4 regions of the Terribacillus sp. AE2B 122 genome follow, and region 2 is predicted to be linked to each of the others. Evidence: riboswitches for the same ligand, from Rfam matches in the RefSeq annotation. Region 2 holds a riboswitch; each other region holds the start of a gene.
The links. Region 2 has a riboswitch for S-adenosylmethionine ahead of AE2B122_RS05820 (MetQ/NlpA family ABC transporter substrate-binding protein). Riboswitches for the same ligand answer to the same signal wherever they lie in the genome.
Positions count from the first base shown of each region.

Region 1: linked by a shared signal. The riboswitch ahead of metK (methionine adenosyltransferase) and the one ahead of AE2B122_RS05820 (MetQ/NlpA family ABC transporter substrate-binding protein) in region 2 are both predicted to bind S-adenosylmethionine.
Region 3: linked by a shared signal. The riboswitch ahead of AE2B122_RS13780 (methionine biosynthesis PLP-dependent protein) and the one ahead of AE2B122_RS05820 (MetQ/NlpA family ABC transporter substrate-binding protein) in region 2 are both predicted to bind S-adenosylmethionine.
Region 4: linked by a shared signal. The riboswitch ahead of AE2B122_RS08600 (methionine ABC transporter ATP-binding protein) and the one ahead of AE2B122_RS05820 (MetQ/NlpA family ABC transporter substrate-binding protein) in region 2 are both predicted to bind S-adenosylmethionine.

Region 1 is NZ_LR700948.1:130,754-132,956, forward strand. Features, by position in the region: gene pckA (phosphoenolpyruvate carboxykinase (ATP)) at 1-779, opposite strand, end outside; SAM riboswitch class I at 971-1,076, shown strand; gene metK (methionine adenosyltransferase) at 1,261-2,203, shown strand, end outside.
Region 2 is NZ_LR700943.1:102,024-104,226, forward strand. Features, by position in the region: gene AE2B122_RS05810 (hypothetical protein) at 1-3, opposite strand, end outside; gene AE2B122_RS05815 (MerR family transcriptional regulator) at 200-526, shown strand; SAM riboswitch class I at 1,024-1,131, shown strand; gene AE2B122_RS05820 (MetQ/NlpA family ABC transporter substrate-binding protein) at 1,226-2,035, shown strand; gene AE2B122_RS05825 (methionine ABC transporter ATP-binding protein) at 2,048-2,203, shown strand, end outside.
Region 3 is NZ_LR700946.1:270,935-273,137, reverse strand. Features, by position in the region: gene AE2B122_RS13785 (M20 family metallopeptidase) at 1-596, opposite strand, end outside; SAM riboswitch class I at 707-810, opposite strand; SAM riboswitch class I at 1,009-1,112, shown strand; gene AE2B122_RS13780 (methionine biosynthesis PLP-dependent protein) at 1,193-2,203, shown strand, end outside.
Region 4 is NZ_LR700944.1:28,725-30,927, reverse strand. Features, by position in the region: gene AE2B122_RS08605 (GGDEF domain-containing phosphodiesterase) at 1-651, shown strand, start outside; SAM riboswitch class I at 826-935, shown strand; gene AE2B122_RS08600 (methionine ABC transporter ATP-binding protein) at 1,017-2,042, shown strand; gene AE2B122_RS08595 (methionine ABC transporter permease) at 2,033-2,203, shown strand, end outside.

The DNA of each region.
Region 1 (2,203 bases), on a different contig from region 2:
GGTGACCAGCCATGTTCGTCATCTCCGATCAAAGGTCTGTTCGGATCAGCAGATAGTGTAGTCTTACCTGTTCCAGATAAACCGAAGAAGAGTGCTGTATCACCGTCTGAACCTACATTAGCAGAGCAGTGCATTGGCAGGATTTCTTGCTGCGGCAGAAGGAAATTCATTACGGAGAAGATGGATTTCTTCATTTCTCCGGCATATTCCGTTCCACCTATGACGATTACACGCTGTTTGAAGGAAACGATGACAAATGCTTCTGAATTAGTGCCATCGACTAGTGGGTCTGCTTTTACACCAGGAGCAGAGATGACAGTGAATGCAGGTTTATGTGCAGTCAGCTCCTCCTCATTTGGCCGAATGAACAATTGGTGGGCAAATAGATTATGCCAAGCATATTCGTTGATTACTTGTATTGGGAGATGGTAACGTTCATCAGCCCCTGCAAAGCCTTGGAATGAGAATACTTCTTCCTGTGCCTGCAGATAGTCTACGACTTTACCTAAAAGTTGCTCGAATGTTTCTTCGCTAATAGGCTGGTTGACTTTTCCCCAGTCTACTTTGTTTTCGGAAAGCTCGTCTTTGACGATGAATTTATCCTTTGGTGAGCGGCCGGTATATTTCCCTGTCGCAGCCCGCAAAGCACCAGTCTTTGTCAAACGAGCTTCTTGGTGGGACAATGCCGCCTCCGTCAGCTGAGCTGCTGATAGGTTTTTCCTTACATTGGATTGGGAGCGCATTTCTTCTAGCGCTGTTAATGCGTGCATCATTCGCATCTGGATCCCGCCTTTTTTTTAGAAGTTTTAATTAGTATAACACATTAAAATATTAATACATACTATTTTAAAATGCAATCGATAAGTGAATGCTTTATTGGTTAATAATTCCGAGTTTTTAAGTCGGTATTAACATGATTTTGTTGACTTCTGGAGGCTGTTCCGATAACATAGTTGCGAACGGAAAATCACTCTTATTCAGAGTAGGCGGAGGGACAGGCCCTAAGAAACCCGGCAACCGTCACATTTTGTGAAATGGTGCTCAACCTGAGCAAGGGATACCTTGAACGATAAGAGAGGGAATAAGCCAGCCTTCTGTTATGATGGAAGGTTTTTTTCATGTAACGGCTTAATAATAAAAAAAGAGCAATACTAATGATAGTGCTCTTTCAACCTTCACCCATTATCAAGTTTCTTAATAACATACCTTGGAAAGAGTAAAACTTCCGTATTAATTGTAGTTGAAGGGGGATTTGGCAGAATGACTGCTAATCGTCGATTATTTACCTCAGAATCCGTTACTGAAGGGCATCCGGATAAAATCTGTGACCAGATCTCGGATGCTATATTAGATGAAATCCTAGCTAAGGATCCGAATGCCCGTGTTGCTTGTGAAACGACTGTTACGACTGGACTTGTACTCGTTGCAGGTGAAATTACAACCAGTGCTTATGTAGATATCCAAAACATCGTGCGTAAAACAATCAAGGAAATTGGTTATACACGTGCGAAATATGGCTTTGATGCTGATACATGTGCTGTATTGACAGCAATCGATGAGCAATCTCCTGATATTGCAGGTGGTGTTGATCAGGCGCTTGAGGCTCGTGAAGGGCTGATGACGGACGAAGAGATCGATGCAATCGGTGCAGGTGACCAAGGCTTGATGTTTGGCTATGCAAGCAATGAAACACCAGAATATATGCCGCTGCCAATTTCATTGGCGCACCGTCTATCCAAGCAACTGGCGAAGATACGGAAAGATGAAACTGTGGATTACTTGCGCCCGGATGGGAAAACACAAGTAACAGTAGAATATGACGAAAACGATCAACCAGTACGGATTGATACGATTGTCATCTCCACACAGCACCACCCAGAAGTGGAGCAAGCTCAGATTCATACCGATTTGAAAGAGCTTGTTATCAAACCTGTCGTTCCAGCTGAATTGCTGGATGAGAATACAAAATACATCATCAACCCGACTGGACGATTCGTTATCGGCGGACCACAAGGTGATGCAGGTCTGACTGGACGTAAAATCATTGTTGATACGTATGGCGGTTATGCTCGTCACGGCGGCGGTGCATTCAGCGGAAAAGATGCTACAAAAGTAGACCGTTCCGGTGCTTATGCAGCACGTTATGTGGCGAAGAACATCGTTGCAGCAGGTCTTGCAGAGAAATGTGAAGTACAGCTTGCTT
Region 2 (2,203 bases):
CACGTGCTTGACGCTCCTTTCAGTGTTTCCTATTTACTGTTACGTTCAGTATACTTATAGCCGAATTACTTTGCATTAAACATGTAAGCGATGCTGACGAACTATTTTGTTGTTTGTTAGGTTTCCTCACACAACACTAGGATGATTGGATAAATACGGTATAATGTGTAGTAACAGCACATGGTGATGAGGTGAACAGATGAGTAATGAGCCTTCTTACAAGAACAGGAAAGTGATCACAATAGGAATTGTGAGTGAACTGACTGGTCTGACTGAACGTAAAATTCGTTATTACGAGGAACGCAAGCTCATTTTTCCTGAACGTTCAGCGAAGGGAAATCGCAAGTACTCTTTTTCGGATGTAGAGCAATTGATCGAGATCGCCAACAAAAGGGAAGAGGGTGTGCAAACCTTCGAAATCCGTCAGCAGATGCTGAGAGACAAAAGGAAGGAAGCGGAAAGAGAGAGCCGCCAGCAAATGCTGCGTGGGCAAATCAATGCCCGCTTTGGTATACAGAGAGAGTAAGTGTGTGTACGTATGTGTTGGGAGGCCTTGTACACAGGAAAGCCGGATGTTTTCATCCGGCTTTTTATTGTGTTAAAAATTATAATTTGCGGTCTTTAAAATCATTCATAGTTCTCAAGCATGCTGTGATTTAAACCAGTTTTAAATAATTTTTAATGAGAAATAGTATACTCCAAGTAAAATGTTCAGATTACATATATAGATTTAAAAATCCGTTGAAATCGCCATAATTCACTTGGGAGGAAGCGTTATCTAAGGGGGTAACAAAGGATAGATGTAAACTTCTGTTGATTTTTGCCGCTTGATCAATCGCTTGTTTTAAAGGTCTGTGGTCGTATATTCTCGTATTCTTCGGCTGAGTCAAATGACTGCATACTCTCCTGCTATCCTAATACAAAAAAACAGATTGATTTTTCTATAAATTTTAAAATTATATTGACAATAACTAGATTGGAAGGTAAAGTAACAAACAGATCAACAACAAAAGTATAATGAAATTCTTATCAAGAGCGGTGGAGGAACAGGTCCTATGAAGCCCGGCAACCAGATCAATGATCTAGGTGCTAATTCCTGCAGACGGTGAAAGCCGTACTGAGAGATAAGAGAATTAGTGCATACGAATACCATGCGCCTCTCTTAATCTAGAGAGGCGCTTTTTTATTGTAGTTGATGACAGCGAAGAAAAAAGGGGAGAGCAACATGAAAAAAATCTTAAGCTTTGGACTTATCGGATTATTAGCATTATTCTTAGCGGCATGCGGCAATGATAAATCTGCTGCACTAGCAAATGACAAAATATTGGTCGGCGTCAGCGGCGGACCTCATGAGCAAGTGATGGAAAAAGTGAAAGAACTAGCAGCCGATGAAGGTATCGATGTAGAAATCAAAACATTCAATGATTATAATACACCAAACAGTGCGTTAGATGATGGAAGCCTGGATGCGAACAGCTATCAAACACTTCCTTTTCTAGAAGATCAAGTAAAGAATCAAGGATATGAACTAAAAGAAGTATTTAAGACACTTACGTTCCCAATGGGTATCTATACAGATAAGATTTCGGATATTTCCGAATTGAAAGAAGGCGACAAAATCGCTGTACCGAATGATCCTGCCAACGAATATCGTGCGTTGAAACTCTTTGAGACAGCAGGAGTATTGAAAGTAGATCCAGAAGCAGAGAACTCTGCAACGGCTAAAGATGTCGTTGAAAATCCACTGAATCTGGAAATCGTTGAATTGGATGCTTCTCAGCTGCCAGCTCAGCTTCCGGAAGTAGCAGCAGCGGCAATCAACACGAACTTTGCAATGGGTGCTGATTTGAATATCAATGATGATGCTATCTTTGCAGAGGAATCTGCAAACAACCCATGGTCCAACTACTTTGTTGTAAGATCAGCGAACACGGACGATGAAGTTGTGAAGAAGATTCAAGAAATCTATCAATCTGATGAAGTAAAACAGTTTGTGGAAGATGAATTCCAAGGATCCGTTGTTCCAAGCTGGTAAGGGGGAAGCAATATGATTGAACTGAAAAATGTATCGAAGACCTTTACCACGGGCAAGAAGAAAGTGGAGGCGTTGAAAGACGTCTCCTTGAAAATAAATAAAGGTGAAATCTATGGCGTAATCGGATTCAGCGGAGCAGGGAAAAGTACCCTGATCCGCTGTGCCAAT
Region 3 (2,203 bases), on a different contig from region 2:
ATGGTAATCGCGAATTTATCCACTGCTGCCATCTTGAAACCTTCACCAACGCCGATCTTTCCGATAGGAGCAGCTGAATTAAGATGAGCACCGTATACATAGTCCACACCGTCGAGCGCACCATCTTCAATCATCGCATTGGCCCCGCCTGGCGGGACTTCCTCAGCAGGCTGGAACAAAAAGACCACTTTACCTTTCAGGCTATCTTTATGTTTGATCAATGCTTTGGCAGTTCCGAGTAATGCCGCAGTATGGCCGTCATGACCACAAGCATGCATCACGCCAGGTGTTTTGGATCGATAAGCTGTTTCTTTTTCATCTTCTATCGGAAGGGCATCGAAATCGGCTCGCAGCGCAATCGTCGGACCCGCTGTCTTTCCTGTAAGTGCAGCCACGATGCCATAGCCGCCGATGTTTGTCTGGATATCTTCGTAGCCGAAGCTGCGCAGTTTATCAGCGATGAAACGGGCTGTCTCCGTCTCCTGGAAACTCAATTCGGGATGCTGATGCAAATAACGTCTCCACTCAACGACTTCGGTGAAATTGTTTTCTAACTCCGTATGTACTTCCGCAAGCGTTTGCTTTATCTGTTCCATTTTCCAACCTCCTGTAACAATCTTGATATTTCCAATGAAAATAATCGGAATTGAACCTAAAAAAAGACCCTCTTCCAGACAGAAGAGGGTCTTTTAAAGATTTTCCGCTCTTCTTATCTTCAGTGTCAAACACCTGGAATTAGCACAGTACTGCGTCTTGCAGCCTGTTGCTTTGGTTTCGTTGGGCCATTCCCTCCACCAATCTCGATAAGAAATATCAGTTGTAAAGAAAAGGATAGACCGAAAAGTTCTAGGTGTCAATCCTATTTTTTGTCACTACTTTCCTTGATGTGCATCACCTTGCTAAAAATTCCATTAGAAAAAATTTCATTTGGCAGAAAATTTTAAAAAATGCTTGACTGTACATTCTTGTGTGATAACATAGCTTTAATATAAAAATTATATAGAACTTTTCTTATCAAGAGAGACGGAGGGACTTGGCCCAGTGATGTCTCAGCAACCAGTCTGAGAAGACACGGTGCTAAATCCAAAAGGTATCCGCCTTAAAGATAAGAAGCTGATTCGGTCATGGCTGAACCTTCTTCCTTTTTGGGGAGAAGGTTCTTTTTTTGTTGAAGAGAAGGGTGAGAAGCGGTATGGGATATAGTTTAGAAACAACATTCGTGCAGCTCGGAAATAAGAGTGATGGAGTAACTGGGGCAGTCAATCCGCCAGTGTATCTGTCTACTGCTTATGCACATGGCGGAATCGGCGAATCTACCGGGTATGATTATTCACGGACAAAGAATCCTACTCGTACTGTCCTGGAAGAAGGGTTCGCAGAGCTGGAAAAAGGCGACCGGGCATTTGCATGCAGCTCAGGCATGGCAGCTATTCAGCTCGTATTGTCACTTTTCCGTTCAGGCGATTCCCTGCTAGTGCCAGAGGATATTTATGGAGGTACGTATCGACTATTTGATTTCTATTCGGATGCATATGATGTGTCGCCGATTTATGCACCGTTTCGTTCCGTCGAAGAGACAGCGATGATGATAACGGATGATACAAAAGCAATTTTCCTTGAAACACCGACAAACCCGCTTATGCAGGAGATAGATATTGCTGCCTATGCGCAGCTGGCAAAAGCATACAATCTGCTGTTAATTGTTGATAATACGTTTCTGACGCCTTACTTCCAGCAGCCAATTACAGAAGGTGCAGATATCGTCATTCATAGTGCGACGAAATATATCGGCGGGCACAATGACGTTTTAGCTGGTCTTGTTGTGAGTAAAGGCAGCGAGCTATCAGATCGGTTAGCAGTATTGCATAACGGTACCGGAGCTGTCTTATCTCCGCTCGATTCCTGGCTTCTCATCCGCGGATTGAAGACGCTGCCGCTTCGAATGCGGCAGCACCAAGCAAATGCACAGCGTATCGCAGGTTACCTGGCAGAGGAGCCAAAGGTGAAAAATGTCCTGTATACAGGAAAAGGTGGGATGCTCTCGTTCCGCGTCCAGGAAAGCAGCTGGATTGATACATTCCTTCGCAGCATGAACATCATCACCTTTGCCGAAAGCCTTGGCGGAGTGGAGAGCTTTATTACGTATCCGACAACACAAACACATGCGGACATCCCTGTTGAGGAGAGGGAAGCCAGAGGAATT
Region 4 (2,203 bases), on a different contig from region 2:
GAGGTATTGATGCGCTGGGAGCATCCGGAGCGAGGGCTGCTGTTTCCCAATACATTCATTCCGCTTGCTGAAGAATCACGTTTCATTATTCCTCTTGGAAGATGGATGATCCGAGAAGTGTGCAGACAATGGAGCTGCTGGAAAACACAAGAGTATGAACCGATCAGCCTTGCTGTTAATATTTCTGTCAATCAATTCCTCCATCCCGATTTTCTCGCAGAATTAGAGGATGCGCTGCGTGAATATGAGATGGACCCGACTTATCTGGAATTGGAAATCACAGAAAATATCCCATTTAGTGACTCCTATGCTATAGCTGTTCTGGAGCATATCAAGCAGCTTGGTATTCGTATCAGCATCGATGATTTTGGGACAGGTTACAGCTCTCTTCAGTACATCCAGCGCCTGCCTGTTCATACATTGAAAATCGATCGTGCTTTTGTCTGCGATATGATGCACAATCGAAATAATAAAGTGTTGGTTGAAACGATTTTACTTATGGCAAAGCAACTCGATCTGGACGTGGTTGCTGAAGGTGTCGAGGAACAGGAACAGCTTGAATTTCTAAAGGAAAATGGCTGTGCGTTAGTGCAGGGATATTTGATTGGGAAGCCGACGGAGGCCGTGTTATTTCGTTCGAAGTGGCTGTAAATCCTAAGAGTGACTTTTGACAAGCATTATACTATGTTTGAAAGGCTGCGTGTAAGCAGCCTTTTTTTATATCGACAAGGGAAGAAGAAAAAAAGATTTTCAAAAAATGAATTGACATTCTATTGGAAAACCCATAACATGGTAATCAAATCTTACAACTACATACTTGTTTTATTCTTATCCAGAGAGACCGAGGGATCAGGCCCTATGACGTCTCGGCAACGGGTTTACACAAATACCGTGCCAATTCCTGCAAACGCCTATGAGCGTTTGGAAGATGAGAATGAGGAAGTTTCATACGTGGAGCCCTCTTTTTTCTGGATAAGGAAAAAGAGGGCTCTTTTGCGTTGATGGGAGGAAAAGTGATGATTACGTTCAAGGATGTATCTAAGACTTTTACAATCGGAAAACGGGAGGTGCATGCTGTCCGAAATGTGAATCTGACAATCGAGGAAGGAGAAATATTCGGCATTATCGGCTTCAGCGGAGCAGGTAAAAGTACATTGTTACGGCTAGTGAATGTGCTGGAGAACCCGACGGCTGGAGCTGTGGAAGTGCAAGGTGTGGATTTAGCTAGTCTTCGCCCAACTGAGGTCAGGAAAGTACGCCGCAGGATAGGGATGATCTTTCAGAATTTCAATCTGTTAACCTCGCGGACTGTTGCTGGTAATGTTGCTTATCCTTTGAAACTGGCAAAAATGCCGCGAGCAAAAATAAAAGAGAGAGTAGATGAACTTCTCCGCTTCGTTGGATTGTCGGATAAAGCAAAGGATTATCCGGAACAGCTGTCGGGAGGGCAAAAGCAGCGAGTGGGCATTGCTAGGGCGCTAGCTACTTCGCCGGATATTTTGATTTGTGATGAAGCAACCTCAGCGTTGGACCCTGATACAACCGGAGAGATACTCCGACTTCTGAAAAAGGTAAATAAGGAATTCGGCATCACAATTCTACTGATTACCCATGAAATGCATGTGATTCAGTCAATCTGCGACAAGGTTGCTGTTATGGAGGATGGCGAGGTCATAGAATCGGGAGGAGTATTCGATACATTCACAAGTCCTGCCCATCAGACGACGAAGCGTTTCATCCGTTCCGTGCAGCAGGATCTTCCTTCTCCGTCCCTATTGGATGAGTGGCGACAAAAAGGCGGGAAGCAACTGTATCGGATCATCTTTAAAGGAGAGGTTGCGAGCGAACCTGTCTTATCCCGGGTAACGAGGAAGCACGATATTGACGTGAACATCGTCTATGGTTCCGTCCAAGAGATTCAGGCTAAATTCTACGGAAACTTACTTGTTAGCTTTGATGGAGACGTTGGGAAAACGGCCAATGCAGTGGAAGAATTGAATGAAATCGTACAAATAGAGGAGGTGGACGTAACATGGGCGTAGATTGGCAGACATTTTGGCCGCGAATCGTCGAAGCAACAGGTCAGACGATCCTGATGGTAGCTGTCACTTTGGTGATTGGGTCAATTTTCGGTATTATTATCGGTCTTTTACTTTTTGTAACACGAAAAGGAAACATCTTGGAAAATGCTTTTCTTTATCAA